One region of the Aminobacter sp. BA135 genome, then DNA from elsewhere that is predicted to be linked to it. Evidence: riboswitches for the same ligand, from Rfam matches in the RefSeq annotation. Region 1 holds a riboswitch; each other region holds the start of a gene.
The links. A riboswitch is a leader RNA that binds a small molecule or an ion and turns the genes downstream of it on or off. The one in region 1 is predicted to bind cobalamin.

Region 1 (3,107 bases):
TGCTGCCACATATGGAGGCGGAGAAGGCGGCCAACGCCGCCAATGGCATCGACAATGGCGAGCGCCAGAGCGCCGGCAAGATCCTGATGGCGACCGTCAAGGGCGACGTGCACGACATCGGCAAGAACATCGTCGGCGTCGTGCTCGCCTGCAACAATTACGAGATCATCGACCTCGGCGTCATGGTTCCGGCAACCAAGATCCTCCAGGTCGCCAGGGACGAGAAGGTCGACATCATCGGCCTGTCGGGCCTGATCACGCCCTCGCTCGACGAGATGGCGCATGTCGCTGCCGAAATGGAGCGCGAGGGGTTCGACATTCCGCTGCTGATCGGCGGCGCCACCACCAGCCGCGTCCACACGGCGGTGAAGATCCACCCGCGTTACGAAAAGGGCCAGACCGTCTACGTCACCGATGCCAGCCGCGCTGTCGGTGTCGTGTCCAACTTGCTGTCGCCTGAGGCCAAGGGCGGTTACGTCGAACAGGTGCAGGCCGAATACAAGAAGGTCGCCGACGCCCATGCCCGCTCGGAAGCTGACAAGCAGCGACTGCCGCTGGCCAAGGCGCGTGCCAATGCGCACAAGGTCGACTGGACTACCTATGCGCCGCCTAAGCCAACCGTCCTCGGCACCAAGGTGTTCGAAGCCTGGGACCTGGCCGAGCTTGCCCGCTACATCGACTGGACGCCGTTCTTCCAGACCTGGGAGCTCAAGGGCCGCTATCCAAAGATCCTCGACGACGAAAAGCAGGGTGCCGCGGCGCGCCAGCTGTTCGAGGACGCGCAGGCGATGCTGAAGAAGATCATCGACGAGAAGTGGTTCGCGCCCAAGGCCGTCATCGGCTTCTGGCCGGCCAATGCCGTTGGCGACGACGTCAGGCTGTTCACCGACGAGGCACGCAGCGAGGAGCTTGCCACCTTCTTCACCTTGCGCCAGCAACTGACCAAGCGCGACGGCAAGGCCAATGTCGCGCTGGCGGATTTCATCGCTCCCGCCGACAGCGGCAAGCCGGATTATCTCGGCGGCTTCGTGGTCACTGCAGGCATCGAGGAAGTGGCGATCGCCGAGCGCTTCGAACGCGCCAATGACGACTACTCCTCGATCATGGTCAAGGCACTGGCCGACCGTTTCGCCGAGGCCTTCGCCGAGCGCATGCACGAGAAGGTGCGCAAGGAGTTCTGGGGCTACGCGCCTGATGAAAACCTCGCGCCCGACGACCTGATCGGTGAGCCCTATCGCGGCATCCGTCCGGCGCCGGGCTATCCCGCCCAGCCCGACCACACCGAAAAGGTGACCTTGTTCCGCCTGCTCGATGCCGAGAAAACCGCCGGCGTCAGCCTCACCGAAAGCATGGCGATGTGGCCGGGCTCGTCGGTGTCGGGCATCTATCTCGCCCACCCCGAAAGCTATTATTTCGGCGTCGCCAAGGTCGAGCGCGACCAGGTCGAAGACTATGCACGGCGCAAGGACATGACCGTCGCCGAGGTCGAACGCTGGCTCGGGCCGATCCTCAACTATGTGCCGGCATCGTTCGCCGAAGCGGCCGAATAGCAACACGATGACATCACATGGGCTCTGTCGCCTTTGCGCTGAGCCCGTGTCGTTTTCATGCTCGTGCCCGGCCACCAATCCGTGGTCTGATCCGGTCATGTTCAAGGTGCTGCTTCGAGTGTGAGACGAAGCGGAGAATTGGGAAGCCGGTGAGAAGCCGGCGCTGCCCCCGCAACGGTGGCGGAGTTATTGTTTCGACGGGAGACCACTGGGCCAGCCGGCCTGGGAAGGTGTCGAGACAGTCCGAAAGGACAGCTCCGAAGCCCGGAAACCAGCCTTGAACCTGACAGAACTCGACTGATCGCGGTGGGCGGTCAAGAGGCGGATCGTTGCTGCACGGACCTCTGCGTCCGCCGGCTGGCGTTCTTCCCAAATCAAGCCACCCGTTCAGTCCTTGGTGCGAGGACAGGACATGGATGCGAAGAACGAAATGCTGAAGCTGCTGCGCGGACGCCGCGACGGGTTCAGCCTGGCACAGCCCTTTTACACCGACCCGGATTTCTACCGGCTCGACCTCGAGCTGATCTGGTACCGCGACTGGCTGTTTGTCGGCCATGACTGCGAACTGGCCAAGCCGGGCAGCTTCTTCACCGTCCAGGTCGGCGACTATCCCGTCGTGCTCGTCCGCGACCAGAAGGGCGAGCTGCGCGCCTTCCACAATTCCTGCCGCCACCGCGGCAGCCGCGTCTGCACCACAGAAAAGGGCACCGCGGCAAAGCTCGTCTGCCCCTATCACCAGTGGACCTACGAACTCGACGGCCGCCTGCTGTTCGCGCGCCAGATGGCGGAAGGCTTCGACAAGAGCCAGTTCGGCCTGAAGCCGGTCGCCTGCGAATCCGTCGGCGGCTACATCTTCATCTGCCTCGCCGACGAGCCCGCCGACTTCGCGCCGATGCGGGCCATGGTCGAGCCGTACCTGCTGCCGCACCGGCTGCGCGAAGCCAAAGTCGCCTTCGAAAGCACAATCGTCGAGAAGGGAAACTGGAAGCTGGTCTGGGAAAACAACCGCGAGTGTTACCACTGCGCCGGTAATCACCCTGAGCTGTGCAAGACCTTTCCCGAGGCGCCGAACGTTACCGGCGTCAATGGCGCCGAAAGCGATCCCGAAATGCTGGCGCACTGGGCAAAGTGCGAGGCGGTGGGGTTGCCGAGCAAGTTCCGCATCGATGCCGGCGGCCAGTACAGGGCGACACGCGCGCCACTGCTGCGTGACGCGGTGAGTTACACCATGTCGGGCAAGCGCGCAGTGCGGAAGAACCTCTCCGACAGCGTCTCGGCCGACAGGATCGGCACGCTGCTGCTCTATCACTATCCGACAACCTGGAACCATGTGCTCGGCGACCATGCCGTCACCTTCCGCGTGCTGCCGATCAGCGCCACGGAAACCGCCGTCACCACCAAATGGCTGGTTCACAAGGATGCCGTCGAAGGCGTCGACTACGACCTGGCCGAACTGACCCATGTCTGGACAGAGACCAACGACCAGGACCGCCGCATCGTCGAGGAAAATGCCTTCGGCATCAAATCGCCGGCCTACGAGCCCGGGCCTTATTCGGA
Region 2 (3,107 bases), 1.6 Mb from region 1:
CTGCGGTGCGGTCGATGAATTTCTTCAAGGGCAGCTATGGCGACATCGATCTGCACCAGGTCGCTTATGACTGGTCGCAGGCAGATGAGGCGGACGACGCTGCGGTTTGGCAGCGTGCCACGCCGGCCTCCTTCACCAGTCTCGACGTGCTGGTCCCTTCGAGCGCCGACCGGGTGACGCTGGCGATCGGCCATGGCGGCCTCGACGCTCATACCCACAGCGACTGGCTGGTCGACACAGCCTCGGCGATCCGCGCCGGCGGCGTCGACTGGGCCGTACTTTGCGACGTCGTCGCCCGCAGGCACCTTGCCGTGCCGACGGCGGTGGCGCTGAGCTATCTGAAAGCAGAGATGTCGGTGCCGGCTCCCGACGATGTGCTGGAGCAGGTGGTCGACATGGCCGATCGCGCCGGCGCTGCCCGTATCGCTGCCTTGCTGCAGGCCAAGCCGCGGACCGACTTCAAGGGTCTGACCTGGCTGTCACGCGGTGTCGCCAAGCAGTTGCGCATGCGCAAGAAACGCGCTGTCCGTGAGCGCGAGCTGCCCGGCGTCGTCTGGCATGGCCGGCGCACGCAGGCGGGCGATGGTGCGGGGCAGGTCACCCCGGCACTGGCGCAGCAGGTGCCGTTGCCGCCGGCGGCAGTTGGCGGTGCGCCTGCCGAGATCGACATCGTCGTGCGGCTGGACGTGCCGCCGGTGCGCCGTCGCATCGAGATGGAGCTGAATGGCGGCGAATGCCATTTCGCGCGGCTGCGCTATCGCAAGCTGGGTAAATCAGGCGGCCGGCTGACTTTGCGGTTTCGCGGTACCATTCGGCCGGACCAGGCGGATGGCGCGTTGGTGCTGTCGGCGCGGCCGTCGCGACAATTCCGCGCGTGGGAGCACGAGCAGACGGTCGCCACCTATGGTGCGGTGCCGTTCCAGATCGTCTCGGTGACCGTTTCGCCGGTTCGCTGAGCCGGAGAACAGTTTGCGCTGCTTGCAGTTCCGCGCAACCTGGTCTCCAGCATCGTCGCGGCTCAGGCAAATGCCGCCCTGTATAGTCCCGGATGGCAACTTGACTTTACCTTGGCCGTCGATAGGTTGGCGCCGTCATGGTCTTCCGCCGCGAGGTGGAAGCTAAGAGGGAATCCGGTGCGAAACCGGAGCTGTCCCGCAACTGTAAGCGGTGAGCCTATTGCCCCTGTGTCACTGGCATTCGTGCCGGGAAGACGGGCGACAAGGCTAGGACCCGCGAGCCAGGAGACCTGCCTGACAGAGTGAGATTCCGTGGTCGGGGTGTGCCACAGGAATGCCGGTTCCCGTCCGGAGGCCCGTTTGCGGCTTTCGCCAGGTCTGCATTTCCGCATCCCCGCCAGGGCAGGCAGAGGTTGGCGCGGCGATGTCGGGAAGAACGGTTTCCCAAGAATATCGAAAGCTTGGGCAGACGCATTCGTCGCCTGCTGCCGTGGCATCGCGCCTCGACCTATCGTCCCGGACGCCTTCCGGGCATGGCAACGCCAGGCGTTGCGCACCCCTTTCAAGCAAGGAGAGATCATGAACATCAGACAGTGGACATTGTGGCTCGGACTAGCCATGGCATCGTCCATCGGACTCGCTCCGGCCGCTGCCGAAAGCTTCACCGACGATGCCGGTCGCAAGGTCGAGCTGGAATTGCCGATCAAGCGCGCGGTGATCTTCAACCGCTACGCGGTCGAGTTCGCCCGTGCCATTGGCGCCATCGACAAGGTCGTTGGCGTCGATGCCAGCACGATGCGGGATCCGACCTACTGGCCGCAGTTCAAGGAAGCCGACATTGTCGGCCAAGGCCAGACGCAGCCCAATTACGAGGCGATCGTGGCGCTCAAGCCCGACGTGGTGATGATCCCGCGCAACGGCGTCTACGAGGAGGCCGCGAGTAAGCTCGAGGCCTTCGACATTCCGGTGCTTGTCGTTACCGCCTGGGACACGCTGCAGCATGTCGAGAACGTGACATTGTTCGGAAAGCTGTTCGACGAGAAGGAAAAGGCCGACGCGCTGAACGCCTACTACACCAGGTACATGGACCTGCTGGCCGAGCGGCTGAAGGGCGTCGAGCGCAAGAAGGTTTATCTCGAAGAAGTGCGCGACCTGGTGACCGTCACGCCTGGCTCTGGCTGGCATGACATGATCGAGGCCGGCGGCGGCATCAATGTCTTCGGCGACATCGACATCAAGAAGGAGCCGTCGTCGCGCGGCAACGAAAACAGCTTCACTGTCGATCCCGAGGAGATCATCGCCCGCAAGCCGGACTTGGTGATCAAGCTGCAGCCCGGTTCCTACCAGACCATTCCCGAGGCCAAGTTCGCCGAGAGCTGGAAGGCGATCGTCGCCCGCGAAGAAATATCGGGCACGCCGGCAGGGCAGGCAGGCAATGTGCGTCTGATCAACTACTACCTCGCCGGCGGCTCGTCCAAGGTCACCGGCGCGCTGCAGGTCGCCAAGTGGCTCTATCCCGACCGCTTCACCGACGTCGATCCCGAAGCGGCGATGAAGGAATGGATCGAGATCTATCAGGGCCTGCCGTTCCAGGGCGCCATGACCTATCAGGGCACTGCCTCCAACTGACGGACCGCACGCCGCGGCCCGAGAGGCTGCGGCGTGATTTTCCCAATCCGGAGCCTTCGACCATGGACATCGCGAGCAGCGCCGATTTCGCGCGAAGCCGATCCGACGGCATTTCCAGCCGCTACCGCCGAACCGGCCATCGCAAGGCGGCTGTCATCCTGTGTTCGCTGCTCGTGCTGCTGCTGGTCGCCGGCGGCGTTGCCATCGTCGGCATCGCCGAGACGGGGCTGATGACGCTGCTCATGGTCATCCTGCAAAAGGTCTCGTTCGGTCATTTTGTCGCCGAGGTCGATCCGCAGCAGGCGCGGGTGCTCGTTCATCTGCGCCTGCCGCGCGTCGTCATGGCCATCGTGGCCGGTGGGTCGCTGGCATTCGCCGGCGTTTTGATGCAGGCGATCACGCGCAACCCGCTGGTCAGTCCCTATACGATCGGCGTGTCCTCGGCGGCGGCCTTCGGTGCCTCGATCGCCATCATGTTCGGCATAGGCTTCAGCGCCGCCGGGCTCTACTTCGTGCCGCTGA
Region 3 (3,107 bases), 1.8 Mb from region 1:
AGCGTTCGTCCAAGCGTACCGGCGCCCGCGCCGGCGTCGAGATCGACATGGGCGAAAAATTCGGCGGCGAGATTTCGGCCGGCTGGATCTCGGAGGATTTCGACGACGACCGGCTGAAGACGGTTTCGGCCGCGACGATCGCCGCCGATCTCAGATGGTCGCCGATGCGCGGCACGATCGTCGGCCTGACCGGCGAAACCTTCGTCGAGGGATCGACGACCCCGGGCGACAGCGGTTCGGTGCTCTACAACGGCCGCCTCAGCGTCGAACGGCAGATCCGTTCCAACCTGACTGCATTCCTCGCCGGCGGCGTCGGCTACCGCGACTATGCCAGCTCGAACGACCACGAGCTGAGGCTGAGTGCCGAAGCGGGCCTGACCTGGTGGCTCAACCGCTACGCCGGCCTGACCGGCAAGCTGCGCCATGAGACCTTCGACAGCACCTTGCCGTTCCGCGACGCCAAGACCAACAGCGTCTTCGTCGGGTTGAAAATCCAGCGCTAACCTTGGGGCAAACCGCCGATCGCGGCGGCTGAGGCCCTCAAGGCCGTCTCCCCCTGCCCCGCATAGACCTCGCTCATGATCAGCTCGGCAAGCGGCAGACGGCATCCCCAGCCATGGCGCTCGAGATCGGGCTTGTCGGCGAATTCGTTGACGTGGCCGACGCAGAGATAGGCCACCGGCACGACGTGATCGGGAATGCCTAGCAACTGCTTCAGCGCCTCGCGATCGAGGATGCTGACCCAGCCGACGCCTATGCCCTCGGCACGCGCGGCGAGCCAGAAATTCTGAACCGCGCAGACGGTGCTGAAGAGGTCCATCTCTGGATTGTGCCATCGCCCGAGCGGAGAGTTTGCCGAACGGCTGCGGTCGCAGGTGATGACCAGGTTGAGCGGGCTTTCGCAGATGCCTTCGAGCTTGAGCTTGCGGTACAGCTCCCGCCGCTCCTCGGCGATCTGAGGCAGTTCCTGCTGCCGCGCCGCAAAGAACAGGTCCCGGACCCGCTCGCGTCGTTCGCGATCTCTGATGACGATGAAGTTCCACGGCTGCATGAAGCCGACCGACGGCGCGTGATGGGCCGCCAGCAGCAGCCGCGCCAGCACATCGTCGTCGATCGGATCAGGCAGAAAATGGCTGCGAACGTCGCGGCGCGTGAAGATGGCGCGGTAAACGGCACCCTGTGCGGCGATATCGAAACAGACTGAAACGGCCTTCAACTGGTCAGCAAGCATCGCATATCCCCTGGCGAGCATGTCGGTTCCCTCCGCCTGACCATGCGGAGGTCGATGTCTGCCGGGCCGGTCTTCTGGCTCGAGTTCAACCCGTCTGCGGCGCCTTCCCGTTCAGGATGAACAGTGGCCTCTGCCGTTACGGTCCCTCTTACAGCGTTGGGCACGCCACGGATTTGCACCGTGTTCCCGATTCTCCCGCATCGCTGCGGGCACCTGGCAGGGTATGTCTAGCGGCAGCAGCGGCCGAAAGCCATCGCACCGTGCGTCCAATCCTGACGCACAGGCGACATGTGGCTTACTTGCCCGGCTTGATCTCGCCGAGCAGCCCTTCGATGACGCCGGCCATGCTCCTGCTGAGATCGGAGCGCGACAAGGCAAAGGCAACGTTGGCTTCGACGAAACCTTCCGGCGAGCCGCAGTCGAAGGTGCGGCCGCGATAATGATAGCCGTAGAAGGACTGCATCTTCTCGAGTTTGAGCATGGCGTCGGTCAGCTGGATCTCGTCGCCGGCGCCACGCTCCTGGCTTGCCAGGATGTTGAAAATCTCCGGCTGCAGAATGTAGCGGCCATTGATGAACAGGTTCGAGGGTGCCGTGCCCTGCTTGGGCTTTTCCACCATGCCCTCGATCTCGAAGCCGGTGTGAACCGACTTGCCCTTGCCGACGATGCCGTATTTGTGCGCCTCGGCCGGGTCGCATTCCTGGACAGCGATGATGTTGTTGGCGGTCTCGGCATAGAGCTCGACCATCTCGCGCATGCAGCTCTTTTCCGACTGCATGATCATGTCGGGCAACAACAGCGCGAAGGGCTCGTCGCCGACCAGCTCGCGCGCGCACCACACTGCGTGGCCAAGGCCGAGCGGTACCTGCTGGCGCGTGAACGAGGTCTGGCCCGGGGCCGGTTGCAACCGCTGCAGGCGCTCCAGTTGCTCGGTCTTGCCGCGCTGTGCCAGCGTATCATAAAGTTCGAACTGGACGTCGAAATGGTCTTCGATGACCGCCTTGTTGCGGCCCGTGACAAAGATGAAATGTTCGATACCCGCTTCGCGCGCCTCGTCGACCACGTACTGGATCACAGGGCGATCGACCACAGTCAGCATTTCCTTGGGGATAGACTTGGTGGCAGGCAGAAAACGCGTACCGAGGCCGGCGACCGGAAAAACTGCCTTGCGAACTCTTTTCATTGCGTGGTCGTCCGATAGAGGGATGTATCGGACGCCAACTTTGCCACGCCCGAATTGATGAATACTGAATGCGTTCACATATTCGGCGACAGCGGGCAAGACCATTGATCACGCGATCTTGATTGTCCGAACAGCTAGGTGGACAATCCCTCAACCCGCTTTTCGTTCCCCAAGGGGTCTATGGTAAACTGATTGATAACCGGCATCGGCGATGAATCGTGTTTCTGATCTCTCCAAGGAGGAAAGAATGCCCCTTCGCAAGACCGCCAAAGGCCTCCTGAGCGCCGCTGCCCTTTCGCTGGCATTGATGCTTCCGGCCGGCCCGGCGGCCGCCGAAGCCGGTTTCCAGCGCTGGGTGGCGAGCTTCCGCTCCGTCGCCGCAGACAACGGGATTTCCGGTTCGACCTATGACCGCGCCTTTCGTGGCGTGACCTCGGCCGACCCCGAAGTACTTGAAAAGGCCCGCTTTCAGCCCGAATTCACCGCACCCGTCTGGGACTATTTCGACAATCGCGTCCATGACCAGTCAATTGCTGTCGGTCGCGAGATGGCGCGCAAGTGGAAACCCTGGCTCGACCGCATCGAGGCCAAGTATGGCGTCGACCGCTACATCCTGCTCGCCATCTGGTCGATGGAATCGAACTACGGCGAGATTCTCAAGAACGACAAGGTGATGCGCAATGTCGTGCGCTC
Region 4 (3,107 bases), 740 kb from region 1:
CGCCAGCCGGAAGCATTCGACGGCCCAGTCGAGATAGGCCTGCCAGTCGGCCTCGCGCAGCGGCAAGCCCTCGCGCAGTGCGGCTTCGTCGATCTGGATCATCCTGGCGCCGGCCTTTTCGAGGTCGCTCACTTCATCGCGAATGGCGAGCGCGACCTGGCGGCAGACGGCTGAGCGCGGAAGGTCGTCCCGGACGAAGGACCAGTTGAGGATCGTCACCGGGCCGGTAAGCATGCCCTTCACCGGCTTCGGCGTCAGCGACTGGGCATATCGCCACCAGTGTACCGTCATCGGCTGTTGTCGCGACACATCGCCAATGATGATCGGGGGGCGCACAAAGCGCGAGCCATAGCTCTGCACCCAGCCGTGTTGCGTGAAGGCGAAGCCGCGGAGCTGCTCAGCGAAATACTGCACCATGTCGTTGCGCTCGAATTCGCCGTGGACCAGCACGTCGAGTCCGATCTCTTCTTGCCAGCGAACGGCGGCTTCTATCTCTTTTTTCAGGAAGGCCTCATAGTCGACGTAACTCAGCTCGCCCTTGGCATGGGCTGCCCGCGCCTTGCGAACCTCGGCTGTTTGCGGGAAGGAGCCGATCGTCGTGGTGGGGAAGGATGGCAAGCCAAACGTGTCGCCCTGAAGCTTGGAGCGCACGTCGAATGCGCTCTTCCGCCGCGTCATGGCGACCTTGATGCTGGCGACCCGACCTTCGACGAGCGGATCATGCACCTTAGCGGATGTCGCGCGAGCGGCGGCAGCCTCAGCCGACGCCTCTAGTTCGGCGGCGACCGCGTCCCGGCCTTCAGCCAGGGCACGGGCGAGCACGACCAGCTCGTCGGTTTTTTGCGCCGCGAAGGCGAGCCACGATTTCACGTCCGCATCGAGTGTCGTCTCCATGTCCAGGTCGACCGGCACATGCAGCATCGAGCAGGACGGGGCGATCTCCACGCGGTCCAACGGCCAGCCGGCGACGATCGGCTTGATGCGGTCAAGTATGGCAGGCAGGTTCGCGCGCCAGACGTTGCGGCCGTCGATCAGCCCGAGCGAGAGCACAAGTTCCTTCTGCGCGAGCCGGCCGACGGTCTCCAACTGCTCTGGAGCGCGCACGAGATCGACGTGCAGTCCCGCCACGGGCAGAGAAATTGCGGTCTCGAGATTGTCTCCCAGCGATCCGAAATAGGTAGCGACCATGATCTTCAACTCGGGTGCTGCTTTTGACAGCCGGCAGTAGGCGAATTGGAGCGCATCCCGTTCGTTGGGAACCAGATCGACCACGAGCGCCGGCTCATCGATCTGCACCCAATCGGCTCCCGCGAGCTTCAGCCTCCGCAGGAGCTCCTCGTAGACGGGCAGCAGCCGTGGCAGGAGCGCGATAGGGTTGAAACCTTCCTCAGGTGACTTCGCCAACTTGAGAAGGGTAACCGGTCCAAGCAGGACCGGGCGAGTGTGGATGCCGAGCGCCTTGGCCTCGAGGAAATGATCGACCGGTTTCGCCGACGAGAGGGCAAAGCTCTGATCGTCCGTGAGTTCCGGCACAATGTAGTGATAGTTGGTGTCGAACCATTTGGTCATTTCCATTGCGGCAAGGCCATGCCCGTTGGCCGCATGCTCGTCACCGGCATGTCCACAATCCGCGGCCTGACCTTGGTTACCGCGCGCCATGGCGAAATAGGTATCGAGTGGGACCTCGCCGTCAGTCCAGGCGTATCGTGCCGGCACGGCGCCGACCATGGTGACGGTGTCGAGCACATGGTCGTAAAGCGAGAAATCGTTGGACGGGATTTTCGACACGCCGCGATCGTGCTGCTCCCTCCAGCTAGCGGCGCGTAGCGCCTTCGCCGTCGCGAGCAGGTCGGCTGCGGGAGATTTTCCGGACCAGTAGCTTTCAAGCGCGAATTTCAGTTCCCGCCGTCGACCGATACGCGGTACGCCGAGCGTTGCCACTGGAATTTGTTGAGAGACAGTCATGCCATACCCCGATGGTTGGGGCGTGGGGACAAGGAACGCGCGAGTAGGCGGCACGAAGCCGGGCTACCGCGACCTCCGAGACACCCCGCCCGTGGACGTTGTTCGTCGTGGCAGGTCTCCTGGCTCGCGGGTCAAAGCCTCTGCCCGTCTTCCCGAGGCCGTTCGCCTCAGTGACACCAATGGGCTTGGCTCGCCGCTAACAGTTGCGGGGGCAGCGCCGGCATCGCACCGGCTTCCCTCTTAGCTCCGCTACGGCAGTGCCGCGCGGAGAACCACGACATGCGCACAATCACAGCAGCTTCGCTCCTTGTCAATACATATAACGAGATGTTTATGTGATGATGCGAATAATGCCCTTGCGCTGATCGGTCTCTTTCGCCCAAAGCTGCATACGATGCGGCCTCTCATCAATGCAGGCTCGGAGAGGTCCTCGTCCCCATCGGCGACGCCGGATAAGATCGAGGTTGCCGGGCTCAAGGGCGTAAAGTCGGGCCAGGTCGTCACGGTCCGCCGGGAATCCCGGTATTTGTTCCCCGCTCGGCTTCGCTCGGCGTGCTTGCGCATTCCAGCGCGCTGATGACCATGGCCGGCAGCGAAAGGAGAGGTGGCGCCTCAGGTCGGCCGGGCTGGGGCTGGGCCGCCAGCGTCTCGAACAACTGTGTGGCGATCGCCTCGACCTGCCGCGCGAGCACCTTCACCCTGTGGTTGCTGAAGGCGGGCGCCACGATCGTGCGTAACCGGGCATGCTCGCCCCCCTCGTGCGAGACCAGCCGCCTCGGCGAACCGAGAATCACCGAATCCGGGGTGAATGCCGCACTCGCTAAGCGACGGAAGGGCGGAAGGTGACCGGCAGGCGCTGCGGGCAGCGAATGACATAAGACGGCATGTAGACGACGTCCTCTGCGGCGATGGCCAGCGCCAGATCCTCCAGTCGCCCGAACAGCGCGGGGAAGGCGCAGCGCAATTCCAGGCGCGCCAGCGCAGCGCCCAGGCAGGAATGCGGCCCCTCGCCGAACGACAAATGCGGGTTGTGCCGCCGGGTGACATCGAACCTGTCGCCGCCGGGACCGAAGGCCTTTTCGTCCCGGTTCGCCGCATGGAACGCCATCAGGACGGCATCGCCGCGGCGGACCATGCATCCG

Region 2: another riboswitch for cobalamin. It lies ahead of SLT36_RS08610 (ABC transporter substrate-binding protein); the one in region 1 lies ahead of SLT36_RS00860 (aromatic ring-hydroxylating oxygenase subunit alpha).
Region 3: another riboswitch for cobalamin. It lies ahead of bluB (5,6-dimethylbenzimidazole synthase); the one in region 1 lies ahead of SLT36_RS00860 (aromatic ring-hydroxylating oxygenase subunit alpha).
Region 4: another riboswitch for cobalamin. It lies ahead of metE (5-methyltetrahydropteroyltriglutamate--homocysteine S-methyltransferase); the one in region 1 lies ahead of SLT36_RS00860 (aromatic ring-hydroxylating oxygenase subunit alpha).

What each region holds. Positions count from the first base shown of each region.
Region 1 is NZ_CP139572.1:167,933-171,039, reverse strand. Features, by position in the region: gene metH (methionine synthase) at 1-1,550, shown strand, start outside; cobalamin riboswitch at 1,638-1,844, shown strand; gene SLT36_RS00860 (aromatic ring-hydroxylating oxygenase subunit alpha) at 1,963-3,107, shown strand, end outside.
Region 2 is NZ_CP139572.1:1,750,004-1,753,110, forward strand. Features, by position in the region: gene SLT36_RS08605 (nucleotidyltransferase family protein) at 1-956, shown strand, start outside; cobalamin riboswitch at 1,078-1,267, shown strand; gene SLT36_RS08610 (ABC transporter substrate-binding protein) at 1,536-2,585, shown strand; gene SLT36_RS08615 (FecCD family ABC transporter permease) at 2,648-3,107, shown strand, end outside.
Region 3 is NZ_CP139572.1:1,931,597-1,934,703, reverse strand. Features, by position in the region: gene SLT36_RS09435 (outer membrane beta-barrel protein) at 1-503, shown strand, start outside; gene bluB (5,6-dimethylbenzimidazole synthase) at 500-1,231, opposite strand; cobalamin riboswitch at 1,279-1,463, opposite strand; gene galU (UTP--glucose-1-phosphate uridylyltransferase GalU) at 1,527-2,414, opposite strand; gene SLT36_RS09420 (lytic murein transglycosylase) at 2,662-3,107, shown strand, end outside.
Region 4 is NZ_CP139572.1:5,191,186-5,194,292, reverse strand. Features, by position in the region: gene metE (5-methyltetrahydropteroyltriglutamate--homocysteine S-methyltransferase) at 1-1,941, opposite strand, end outside; cobalamin riboswitch at 2,058-2,257, opposite strand; partial or broken gene SLT36_RS25230 (cytochrome P450) at 2,532-2,819, opposite strand; gene SLT36_RS25225 (cytochrome P450 family protein) at 2,786-3,107, opposite strand, start outside.